Regions from separate parts of the Marinobacterium sp. MBR-109 genome, predicted to be linked through region 2. Evidence: predicted binding sites of a transcription regulator. Region 2 holds the regulator's gene; the other holds the start of a gene.
What was found. The regulator FliA, encoded in region 2, starts transcription of late flagellar genes. The targets are predictions, from matches to a motif close to CTAAAGTTNNNNNNNNNNCNGCCGATA.
Positions count from the first base shown of each region.

Region 1: ABIE60_RS15215 (flagellin N-terminal helical domain-containing protein) is a predicted target of FliA. The motif match lies at 2,110-2,136, and genes of this name have one in related genera.

Region 1 covers NZ_JBEPPZ010000014.1:90,433-96,982, reverse strand. The annotation lists gene ABIE60_RS15215 (flagellin N-terminal helical domain-containing protein) at 1-2,022, opposite strand, end outside; gene fliT (flagellar protein FliT) at 2,226-2,546, shown strand; gene flgL (flagellar hook-associated protein FlgL) at 2,565-4,160, opposite strand; gene flgK (flagellar hook-associated protein FlgK) at 4,163-6,169, opposite strand; gene flgJ (flagellar assembly peptidoglycan hydrolase FlgJ) at 6,234-6,550, opposite strand, start outside.
Region 2 covers NZ_JBEPPZ010000012.1:34,820-41,369, reverse strand. The annotation lists gene ABIE60_RS13910 (protein-glutamate methylesterase/protein-glutamine glutaminase) at 1-1,220, opposite strand, end outside; gene ABIE60_RS13905 (chemotaxis protein CheA) at 1,248-3,326, opposite strand; gene ABIE60_RS13900 (protein phosphatase CheZ) at 3,339-4,181, opposite strand; gene cheY (chemotaxis response regulator CheY) at 4,201-4,575, opposite strand; gene ABIE60_RS13890 (RNA polymerase sigma factor FliA) at 4,648-5,358, opposite strand; gene ABIE60_RS13885 (MinD/ParA family protein) at 5,371-6,195, opposite strand; gene flhF (flagellar biosynthesis GTPase FlhF) at 6,207-6,550, opposite strand, start outside.

The sequences.
Region 1 (6,550 bases), on a different contig from region 2:
GTTGGCCTGGGCCAGCATTGCGGTACCGGCCTGCTGCAGCACCTGAGCACGGCTCAGGTTTGCAGATTCCTTGGCGAAGTCGGCATCTTCTACCCGTGAACGTGCAGCGGACACGTTCTCGGAGATGCTGGACAGGTTGTTGATGGTGAAGTCCAGACGGTTGCTTACCGCACCGAGGTCACCACGAGTTGAGTTGATGGTATCCAGCGCGTTATCAATGATACTGATCGCCTTCTGAGCGCCCGCTACAGTAGAGATGTCTATACTGTTGACTGCTGCGCCGAATTTGCCATCACCAGCAGAATTGGACTCCAGCAGACCAATATCAGCGGCTGTAGCGTTTGCACCCAGTTCGATGCTTATTGGACTACCGTTATCAGATTTCAGCTGAATACCACCATTAACAACATCGCCATCCGCTGCAGCAGCCCCGGCAGTACCTGTAGACTCATCTAAACTACTCTGCAAAACGGCAACGTTAGTACCATCACCTAACGCATCAGCTACTGCACCTCCACCATCGGCGAAAGTAATTGAGGAAACGTTACCTTCCAAAACCAACTTAGTGCCGAGTACTTGTGCAGTAATACCTGTCGAGTCAGTTTGACCATTAATTGCAGTTGCTACATCATCGAGGGTACCTGCAGCAGTAGTGATCTCTGTGCCATTAAGGTTAAATGCACCACCTGTAAGAGAAGACACGTCTACTGCAGAGAAATCAAGCGTTGCTGCAGCAAATGTTGAGGCTGTCACACCTGTTTCAGTAGAAACATCGTTAATTGCGTTAATTTTGCCCTGCAAGCTATCAGTGTTATCTGCAGATATCTGTACACCATTAATTGTCACATCACCCACACCCCAAGCGTTTGTTGGGGTTGCAATACCGACACCCTCCACGACACCTGGTTTATTACTTTCACGGAAACCAAGCGCATTAAGTTGCTCAAGAGTACCGGTAGAGCCTCGCTCTACAGTAATTTCTTCACCATTGTCTGACGTCAGGACCAGCTGACCACTAGCATTTGCGATCGTACCTAAGCCTGTACCAGCAGCCCCATCGGTAAATGTAATAGCCGAGGCATCCATTGCAGTGATTGAAATTTCACCATCATCATTCAGATTCGCAGTGACCAACCCTTGTCCTTGACTGTTAATTTTATCAACAACTTCCTTCAAGGATTCAGTATCTGTTATTTCAAGCGATGTGGTTGTACCATCAATTTTAGTTACATCAATTGTCAGGCTGTTAGCGGTTCCATCGAAGACCCCATCACCCACATCGGTTGCTGTTGCAACTGCCATCATTGAAGCAGAAACACCTGACACATTATTGTTAATCGCATCAATAACCTGCTGGGCACCATCTGCATCCGTACCATCAATGGCTGTATCTCCCAGAGCAACGATGGACTGTCCATTAATCAATACATCGTTATAACCCAAGTCTGCAGCACCAGTCAGATCAGCCAAAGTTGTTTCTGCGCTCAGCATATCAACACTGGTAGACCCCATACCCAAAGTTTTGGCATCCATTGCCTGGATCTGGAAGCTGATGGTTTCGTTGGCTTCAGAGCCCACCTGCAAAGATGTTTTACCCAGCGAGCCGTCCAGAATTTTCTGGCCGTTGAATGAGGTGGTTTCAGAGATACGGTTCAGCTCAGCAGTCAGCTGCTTCACCTCAGCGTTCAGGGTGGAGCGGTTACCTTCAGAGTAGGTTCCGTTCGCGGACTGAATGGACAGTTCACGCATACGCTGCAGGATGTTGGTGGACTCTTCCAGCGCACCTTCAGCGGTCTGGATCAGAGAGATACCATCGTTGGCGTTACGTACCGCTTGGTCCAGGCCTCGCACCTGAGAGGTCATACGGCTGGCGATCGCAAGACCGGCCGCGTCATCGGCTGCGGAGTTGATACGCTTACCGCTGGTCAGACGCTCCATAGAGGTGTTCAGTTCATTGCTGGATTTTGTCAGCTGATTCTGAGCATTCAGCGACATGATGTTTGAGTTGATTACCATTGCCATGAGTGTTTCTCCTCGATAGCGGTCTGTCTGACCGGCTGTATGCAAATCGTTGCTAAAACTGGGCGGTTGATCCGCTTGTGCTTACTTTATCGACCCACTCGGTACAAACTTTAACGCTAAATTTGTATGTGCCGCACTGGGTGCTTGTTTTGCTTTATCGGCACGTTCAGACTGGGCATTAGCATTTTTGTGAGGTAACGCGAATGGATAAAATCATGGAGCTGTCGCTGCAACTGTTACAGGCCACCGAGGCGCTGCAGCTCAGGGTTGAAGCCGGCGACCTGACCGAGGTGGAGTCACTGCAGCTTCAGCGTGCCGAACTGGTCGCCGAGCTGGATATCGAGAGTCAGAAGCCCTGGCCTCGCGATGTATTGATTGGGTGCCAAGGCCTTATTAAACAAGCTCAGCTGCTTGAGGAGAGCATACTCAAGCAGCTGAGTGTACAGCGTAAAGAGGTGGGGGAAGAGCACAACAAACTGCAGCTGAGCAAACAGGCGCGCAAGGCCTACGACCGGTTCAGCTGAGCCTTAACATTTCTGGTTTTAACGTATGTAATTGAACAGACTCAGATCCTGAATTTTGGCAAAACTGGCATAGGCAGCTTCAAGGGCAAGCTGGCGTTTGCTGAGTTCTGTCGCCGCTGCGGCATAGTCCAAATCCTGCACCGATGAGAGGGTGCCCTCAGTCATCAATTTAAAGTCGGTATTGCTCATTTCAGCATCATCCAGCGTATTAAGGCGCGAGCCGAGCGTAGCCGTGGCTTCAGACAGCCGCTCTTGGGACATGCTGATCTGATCCAAGGTTTTGGCAAAACGTTCCTGTAGCTCCGTTTGGGCCTGCGCATTACCGGCAACCGGCTCACGCATCAGCTCGATGGTATCGAGCATAGTGTTCAGTATGTTGGATGGCGGCTGAGAAAAACCAAGTTTCAGCTCTGATGTCGGCGGTGTATCCACAACGAAGGTTGCGACAGTGGAGTCGGTCACCGTTGTAAGGTCAATATCAAACGACACCGTGGGCGGACCAGCAAGATTGACTGTTTGCAGCGGTGAGGCCGAGGGAATACCCGTTACGCTTGTCAGCGTATTACCCGCCTGATCCAGCACATTGTATGCATATTCATCGCTGCCTGCGTCATAAGCCATTTCCAGCCGAATATCGCCGGTTGTCTCGCGCATCAACTGAAGGAAGTCAGGCTCGGATGAAATTGTGCCTGCGCCAACCACCGCGGCACCCTCTCCCTGAATGGCCAACGCGGACGGATCGGGAGAAACAGGCTCGGCCAAGTCCAGCACCAGCCTGGCACCGGGCAGCTCTATTTCAGGAACAGCGCCGTTAGTGAACTCGACATTCTGCAACGGGTTACCCGACGCATCCTTCGCCACGTTTCCAGCACTGTCACGCAAGGTATACGTGTTCACCGTAGCCATGGTTACACTGTCTACATACTGGTCAACTTCAACTTTGATATCACCGGTTTGCCGCATAAAAGCAGCAAAGGCGTCAGGGTCGGTAACAGTCAGGTTTTCCGGGTCAAAACTGGACTGCAAACTGCCGGTTGCCTGCAGGCTTGGCTCATCAATCACCGATTCAAACAGGAACTTGCCTGAGTCAGAGGCACGGACATACAGCTCACTGGACACCTGAATTTGCCGAGTAGTCGCATCACCCTGAAAAACATAGCGATTGCCTTGTTGTGTGTAGGTTTTAACCTGCCCCTGTGAACCCGAGAAGAGATACTCTCCTTTCGCATCACGCGTGTTCATCAAGCCCGACATATAGCCGACCAGCTCCTCAAGCTCATAGGAGATGGTTTTACGGTCAGCGTCACTCAAAGTACCGTTGGCCGCCTGCAGAACCAGCTCACGAGCCCGGTCAGATGCCGTGTTCAGATCATCTAACGTGGTTTCTTCCAGCTCAAGCCTGCGGCGGGAGGCATCGATATTGCTTTGAAACATGTCCAGCTGCGCCAGCTCACGCTTCAAACCCACCACACGACTGGCTCCTACCGGGTCTTCCGCCAGGCTGGTGAATTTTTTACCGCTGGAAAGCTTGTTCTGAATATCCAGCAAGGAGGTCTGGTTTTCCATCATGTTACGGTTGGCGCTGGTAAAAATCTGGCCGGTTGAAATACGCATGATTACCTCCGAACAGCACTGATCAGGCTGTCAAATATGGTCTGATAGGCTGAGATCAGCTGGGCTGCGGCCGAGTACGCCTGCTGGTACTTCACCAGGTTGGCGGCCTCTTCGTCCAGGTTAACGCCAGCAACGCTTTGCAGGGCGTTCTCACTGGCTGTCAGAACCGAACGGCTCGACGCGTAGGAAATATTGGCATTGCTGGCCTGGGTGCCGACTTTTGCCAGCAACTGGCCATAGGTGTCTTGATAACTGAAACCGTTGACCAGCGTTTGATTTTGCAGGTCAGACATGGCCAAGGCGTTGCTGTTATCCGAATAGCCATTGGTATTGAACTCAACGGTGAAACGATCACCTGGATTGGGCTGATTGTTAAATGTCAGCGCATAGTCATCCTGTTCGATCACGATCGGTTCACCCTCAGTGTAAACCAGATTTTCCATGCCTTCGTATATTTCCGGGCTGCCGGATGCCACATTCATGTATACAGAATATGTAACATTGCCATCGGCATCCGGGGCGTTGAATACGATCTCAAGCGGCAACTCAGCTGCACCGGTGCGCAAATTTGCACTCGAGCGTGTTGACGTGATGTTGATATCGGTCAGTTCGGCATTGCCGGTATTGGTGGAGGCAGGCTCAATCCGCAAGGGCGAGGCCAAGGCCAGCATACGCGGGTTGTTTATTTTGGTGTCCATTAGCTGGCCACCACTACGGGTCGGCTGGATCAGGTAACTGTCACCGACACCCGCCTCTCCTTTCAACGTAAAGGTCATGCCATCAAGGCTGATACTTACACTGCCGTTGGCGGTATCTTCATAAAACGTTGCACTTTGGTCCAGCTCATCTGCGCTGGTCACTTCGGTGAGATTGGAAGAGTCAAAACGCTGGCCATCACTCAGGCGGGTAATACGGAAGCTATCGATCCCCGTGACTTCAAACTTGTAATCACTGCCCGTAAGTTCCTTTACATCATAAAAGCTGACGTGTGCCGAGGTATTCAGGTTTTTGTTTTGTGCATTGGCGGTGACTTCACCACGCTGCAGGGGCTTGAACAGGTCTTCACCCATATCACCGTTGAGATCCATCCCTTTCCGGTGCTGCTCATTCATGGTTTCCGAGAACACAATCGCCAATCGCCCAACTTCATTCAGCGTCGGTTGAAGCACGTTATCTCGATAGTTGACCATGCCCCCAATGGCACCATTGCCCAATTGGTTGGTGACCTGAGAACTGATACCCGAGCCATTTGTCATATAAATATCAAGCTGAGTCGGGTCAGCGTCACTGTTACGTACATCCAAACGCGCAGCCGTATTACCCACAACCAAGGGCTGACCTGTCCCGATCATCACGTTGTAGGTAATGCCATCCTGCGAGATTACACTTGTCGTAACGTAACCCGACAAGTCTTTAACCAACAGATCACGCTTATCCTGCAACTCGTTGGTGCTCTGCCCTGCCGCATGCATAGTGCTGATCTGAACATTCAATGCCGCAATGTTTTCGGTGATCGAGTTGACCGTGTCGGTCATGCTGCGAATTTCAGTGTTGACCAGATCAGCCTGGCTGCGCAGTTTGCTGTCAAAATCATTGAATGAGTTGGCCAGCGATGAAGCCTCGGCCAGAAACAGCTCACGGTTGGCGATAAACAGTGGGTCATCCACTACCTGCTGCATGGAGGCAAAATAGCTGTCCATGGACGATGACAAGCTGGTGGAGTCCGACACCAGCATTGAATCCAGCTGAGCAATTTTTTGCGAATAGGCTTCGTTGCTTTTGAATACAGACGTATCAGCCCAGACCTGCTTGATCAGGAACTGGTCGGTCATGCGCCGAATATCCTTGACCTCTACCCCCAGAATCGGGGGCTGCTGGGTGCCCATCAGCACTGTCTGGCGAGTGTAGCCTTCGGTATTCACGTTCGCGATGTTCTGCCCGACATAGGACAGCGCGGTTTGGTTGGCATTGAGTGCCTGAACACCGATGTTAAGGATACTTGAACTCATTTCGTCTCTCCCAGGCGGAGCAACCGCACCGGCTTATCTGTATCGTATATGTATCGGCCAGTGATCAGCCTTCTTGAGTACTGCGACCCAATCCGGCCAGCAGATCACCTGTAAAAATACGCTCAATTTTGTTTGCGTACTCAGGGTCGGTAGCATACCCGGCGTTGTGCAGCTCACGTACAAAGCGGGTCGGGTCGGCACCCTGCTCCAGCGCCTGTTGATAACGCGGGTTGCTGCGCAGAAAATCAACGTAGTCGGTAAAGCTGTCGGCATAGCTGTCGTAGGCACGGAAGCGAGCCTGTTCCTTCTCGGGCACGCCGCCACGGTATTCCAGCGTTTGTACCTTTGCCGTATCACCTTCCCAACTGCTATGTGCCTTGA
Region 2 (6,550 bases):
AGCAACGGGCCGATATCATCCAGATCAAGGATCGCATCCGCCAGTCCAGCATTGATGACCGCCTGAGGCATTCCGTAGATGGTGCAGCTTTCACGGTTCTGCGCCCACTGGGTAGAGCCGGCCTGCTTCAGCAGGCGTGAACCATCACAGCCATCGGCCCCCATCCCGGTCAGAGTGATGCCCAGTACCTTTGCGCCATAGGTTTTGGCTGCCGAGGCATAGGTTACATCGGCGCTGGGTTTGTAGGTCAAACGTTCGTCACCCGGCAGGATACGCACCCGATCGGTTTGTTTGGAGTCAATGATCATCTGCAGCCCACCCGGTGCAAGCAATGCCTGCCCGGGCTGAAGCCGATCGCCGTCTTCCGCCTCCTTGACACTGATGTGACACTGCTGATTCAGCCGCTCGGCAAACACCTGAGTAAAGGTCTTTGGCATGTGTTGAACCAGCAGAATGGGGTAGGGGAAATTCGCCGGAAGGGCCGTCAGTACCTTCTGCAGGGCAGCCGGACCACCGGTGGAGGCCGCAATGACCACCAGTTTGCAGTCCGGAAAACGTACCCGTGCAGCCGGTGTCGTGGCGGCGCCCGCGGGCTCCCGGGCAGGTGCCGGAGCAGCCGTTGGCGCTGACACCGGACGCTCACGACGTGCATTCAGGCCATCCGATACCGAGGGACGAGCCGGCTCGGCTGCGGGTGTACGGCCAGATACGGCAGAGCGACGGGGTGGAGGTTCGGGGTCATCCGGACGGAACACCATGGTGGTGCCCGGCTTGGCCTTACCCGGGAAATCACGTTCAAAAACGGAACTGCGCTGAAAACGACGGCTGCGGCCCAGCGCAACCAAACGATCGATCAGCTGGCTGCGCACATTGCTGCCCTTGTCCATCCAGGCGCGAATATCCTTGGGCAGATAGTCGGCTGCACCGGCTTCGAGGGCCTGCAGGGTCACACGAGCCCCCTCGTGGGTAAGCGAAGACAGCATCAGCACATTGGTGGGTGCTTCGCGCATGATGATACGGACCGCTTCAATGCCGTTCATTTGCGGCATCTCCACATCCATGGTGACCACATCAGGACGCAGCTGCTTTACCTTTTCGACGGCCTCGCGTCCATTCACGGCCGTACCGACAACTTCCATCCTGGGGTCATCGCTCAACATCTCTTCGATGCGGTGGCGAAAGAAGCCCGAGTCATCGACAATCAACACTTTTACCGGCATAGCGCTCCCTCAGTCACACCTGCCGAATCAGGTCGATGCGTAGTGTTTCAGCAGATTCGGTATATCAATGATCAGTGCGATGCGACCATCGCCCGTGATGGTCGCACCCGACAGGCCCGGCGTTCCATGCAGAATACTGCCCAGCGGCTTGATCACGACCTCTTCCTGTCCTACCAGTTGATCGACAACAAAGCCCACTCTGGATGTACCGACACTGACGATTACGACGTGCCCCTGATCCGGCAGCCGCGCACTTTCATGCCCTGTAATCAACCAGCGCTTGAGATGGAACAGCGGCAACGCCTGATCTCGCACGATGATCACCTGCTGACCATCCACGATATTGGTTTTGGTCAAATCCAGGTTAAAGATCTCGTTCACGTTGACCAGCGGCAGTGCAAAGGCCTGACCTTCAAGTACTACCATCAGCGTTGGCATGATCGCCAACGTCAGCGGTACCTGAATCGCAATCCTGGTCCCCTGCCCCATCACCGAATCGATACTGAGTGTGCCGTTAAGCTGAGTAATCTTGGTCTTGACCACATCCATGCCGACGCCGCGGCCGGATACATCAGACACCTCAGTCTTGGTGGAGAAGCCGGCCTGGAAGATCAGGTTGAAACATTCCTGATCGGTCAGACGCCGGGCGGCTTCCACATCCATCATGCCGCGTTTGACCGCCAGGTTACGCAGCACCTCCGGGTCCATACCGGCACCGTCATCCTGAATGATCAGCAGGATGTGATCACCTTCCTGCTCGGCGGAGAGCAGCACGTTACCCTCGCGCGGCTTGCCTGATGCCGCACGTTTTTCAGGTGACTCGATACCATGGTCAACAGCGTTGCGCACCAAGTGAATCAGTGGATCCGCCAGTGCTTCCACCAGGTTCTTGTCCAGATCGGTTTCTTCACCGCGCAGCTCAAGCCGCACTTCTTTCTTGAGATTGCGTGACAGATCACGGATCAAACGCGGGAAACGGCCAAATACCTTTTTCACCGGCTGCATACGGGTCTTCATGACCGAGGTTTGCAGATCGGCGGTGACCATATCCAGCGTGCCGAGTGCCTTGCCCATCTCTTCGTCTTCACGGGCACCGCCCAGACGTACCAGACGGTTGCGCACCAGCACCAGCTCACCGACCATATTCATGATCTTGTCGAGCAGGCGGGTATCAACACGAACATTGCTCTCGGCGGCCGGTTTGTTGCCAGTAGCCGGTTTGCCTTTTGCCTCTTTTGCGTCATCTGCAGCAGCAACGGCTGGCGCAGCAGCAGGGGGTGGCGGTTCAGCCGGTGCGGGTGCGGGTGTAGGGGCAACAGGTGCAGCTGCCGGCTTGACCGGTTCAGCGTCCGGCATATGCGCAAAGGCACCCTGGCCGCTGGATTGAAGCTCATCCAGCAGCGCTTCAAACTCATCGTCGGTGATCAACTCACCATTGCTGTTGGTCGCTGGTGCAGCCGCGGCCGCTTCAATTTTCGGGGCCTTGCCGGGGCCATGCAGCTCGTCCAGCAACGCCTCGAATTCGTCTTCAGTGATCAGCTCATCGCCACCCGATTCAGATTCGCTCTGCTGATGGCTGCCCGCCAGATCACCCAGCAACATCTCAAATTCATCATTCGGTGTATTCGGATTGACCGGTGCCGCCTCCGGTTGAGGGGCAGGTGCTGCCGGTTTCGGTGCGGGTGCGGGTGCGGGTGCAGATGGCGCTACTTCACCACGCCCTTCGGCAAAGTCCTGCAAACGCTGCAGCAATGCGGCCGATGCATGTTGAGGCTCTTCGCCATTGCGTACCGCTTCAAACATGGCATTAACGGCATCAAGTGCCTGCAGCACCACATCCATCAGCTCGGAGCTGATACTCAGCTCGCCGTTGCGCAGCAGATCAAAGAGGTTCTCCGCCTTGTGGCAGCACTCCACCATCGCTTCCAGCTGCAGAAAGCCGGCACCACCCTTGACGGTATGAAAACCGCGGAAGATCGCGTTCAGCAGATCCTTGTCGTCGGGGCGCTGCTCCAGATCGACCAGCTGCTCAGACAGCTGCTCAAGTATCTCGCCGGCTTCGACGAGAAAGTCTTCCAGTATTTCCTGATCGACATCCAAACTCATAGGGAGCTCCTATCAAAATCCCAGGCTGGAAAGCAGGTCATCAACATCGTCCTGATCACACAGCGTATCTGTTTTCCCTGTCGGAAGCTGGGGCCCTTCCGCCCGGATAGGATCATGTTTTTGTTCTTGTTCAGCCGGTTGGCCCTTGCGCCGCACCGGCTTGTCATCAGAGGCTGCTATGTCCTCTGCACTTTCCAGGCTGCTCAGCCGTTCTACTCTGGCCGCCATATCCATCAGTTTAACCAGCTGGCCCTCGACTTGAGTCACCAGCGTGATCACCCGGCGGATCAGCTGACCGGTTATGTCCTGAACCCCCTGGGAGACGAGGATATCAGTCAACGTACTGCGCAGTTCATTAATGGTTTTTTCGGACTGATCCTTCAGGGTGCAGGTACGATCATAAACCCCGTTCAGTGCCTCGAACTCACCTTCAAGCTGCCCCACCAGCAACAGCAGATCCTTGAAACGTTCACTCTGCTGGTCCAGCTTGTCCACCAGACCGAGGGAGCGATCCACACGGTCCATGGTTTCATGGGCATTCTTTTCAGTCAGTTCAATTACGTAGTTGAGTCGATCTGAAGCATCACCGATGGCAGAGACTGTACTTTCCGCTTCGCTCGGCATTTTTTCACCGACATCGCTGGAAAATGACTTGATCGCCTCATGCAGCCCGCGTGTCAGATGACCGACCTCGTTGTAGAACACCTGGTGACGGGCAAACTGAAGCTCATTGATCAGCCCCATCGCCTCTGCCATGTTGCCGGCCTCAAGTTCGGAAACCAGTGCCTGGGCACGGCTGCGCAGAAACTCATCGAAGCCGTTGAAGTCCACTTTACTGGCCGTTTGCGCTGCCATCTGTCTTCCCCGCTTCCGGTTAACCCTCGATACGCTCGAAGATCTTGTCGATCTTTTCTTTCAACACGGCGGCCGTGAACGGCTTTACGACATAACCGTTCACACCGGCCTGTGCTGCCGCAATAATCTGCTCGCGCTTGGCCTCTGCCGTTACCATCAGTACCGGAATGGACGCCAGCGCAGGATCGGCCCGAACCGCCTTGAGCAGGTCGATGCCGGTCATTTCCGGCATGTTCCAGTCGGTAATGAGGAAGTCGATACCCCCCTGCTTGAGAATCGGCAACGCCGTCTTGCCGTCATCGGCTTCATCGACATTGGTAAATCCAAGGTCTCGCAGCAGGTTCTTTATGATGCGTCTCATGGTGGAGAAATCATCCACAACGAGAATTTTGATGTCTTTCTTCAAGACACTTCTCCCAGTTCAGAAAACACCTTCAAGAGTCGTCCTTTTCCAGACCGTAACCGGTCAGCGCCAATCCCTTAGCCGGCCCTTGAGCCTCAGCGCAGCCTGGCTATGGATCTGGCTCACGCGCGACTCACTCACCCCAAGAATCTGTCCTATCTCTTTAAGGTTCAGCTCTTCATCATAATACAGCGCCAGCACCAGCCGCTCGCGCTCCGGCAAGGCACCTATCGCCTGTGCCAGTGCATGCCTGAACCCTTCCCCCTCATGCGCATGCCCGGGGTCAGGGTCAGAGGCGACAAACTGCTCCGAGGGTGTTTCTTCGGAGCTGTCAGTCAACTGATCATAACTGAACAGACGGCTGTCGAGTGAATCCTGCAGCAGGGCATGGTACTCGGCAACCCCTATTCCCAATTCGGTCGCGACTTCTACGTCTGTCGCATCACGCCCGGTCCGGTTTTCAACCTGGGCAATCGCTTCGCTGACCCGGCGCCCATTACGGTGCACTGATCTTGGCGTCCAGTCACCCCGCCGCACTTCATCGATAATGGCACCGCGAATACGAATGCCGGCGTAGGTCTCAAAACTGGCGCCCTTGCTGGAGTCATATCGTTTGGCGGCTTCGAGCAGCCCCATCATGCCGGCCTGAAGCAGGTCATCCAGCACGACATGAGACGGCAGGCGTGCCATCAGATGATGCGCAATACGGCGCACCAGAGGGGTGTATTCCTCAATCAGCTCCTGCCCTGACTTAAACTCCAGCTCGTTGTACATATACGCTTCTTTTCAGTGTGCCCGCGCTCCCTGCACGAGCCGCTCGACAAAGAATTCAAGGTGCCCACGCGGGCTGGAACTCACAGGCCAGCTGTCCACCTTGTTCGCCAACTGGCGATAGGCCAACGCGGCCTTGTCCTTGGGAAAGGCTTTCAAAACAGCCTTTTGCCTCTGCACCGCTTTGCGCACCGTTTCATCATAAGGGATTGAGCCAACGTATTGAAGCGTAACATCCAGGAATCTGTCGGTCACCGTCAACAGTTTATTAAACATGTTACGCCCTTCGGATTCGGTTCTGACCATATTGGCCAGCACTCGAAAGCGCGTCATCTGGTAGTCACGATTCAAAAGCTTGATCAGCGCATAGGCATCGGTAATTGAGGTCGGCTCATCACAGACCACCACCAGCACTTCCTGAGCGGCGCGTACAAAACTGACCACCGAGTCGGAGATACCCGCTGCGGTGTCAATTACCAGCACATCCAGCTCGTCCGCAATATCGTTGAAAGCGTGGATCAATTCGGCATGTTCATGGGCACTGAGCGCAGTCATTTCCTGAGTACCCGAGGCCGCGGGCACTATCCAGAAGTTGTCCCCGGCCGGCACCATGACCTCCTTGAGACTGCAGCTGCCGGCAAGCACATCCGATATATTGCGCTGCGCCCTGAGACCGAGCATCACGTCGACATTGGCAAGGCCCAGGTCGGCGTCCATCAGTACCACTCGCTGCCCCATCTCACTGAGAGCCGTGGCCAGATTGACGGACACGTTGGTCTTGCCAACACCGCCCTTGCCGCCTGTTACTGCAATCACCTTGACCGGGTGGGTCTGCTTCATCAAATGACTCCTCAACCCGCCCTGAATAATGAACCGTCGGCAGCTTGATCTGTATCATGCTCCCCCGACTTTTGTGCAATCACCACCGCACGACTGACCAGATCATGCCGTTTGGCGATACCGATATCATCCGGAATTTTCTGTCCGTCTGTCACATAGGCGATCGGCAGCTGCTTTTCAATCGCCAGCGTAAGCGCTTCGCCCAGACTTCCCGACTCATCTGTTTTGCTGAGTACACAACCGTTCAAGCCCAGCTCTCGATAGTTGTCAAACGCACTGCGCATCAACTGACGCTGACTGGAGCAGGACAGCACCAGCAACTTTTTCAGGCGTACAGTGACACTGGAAAGCATCT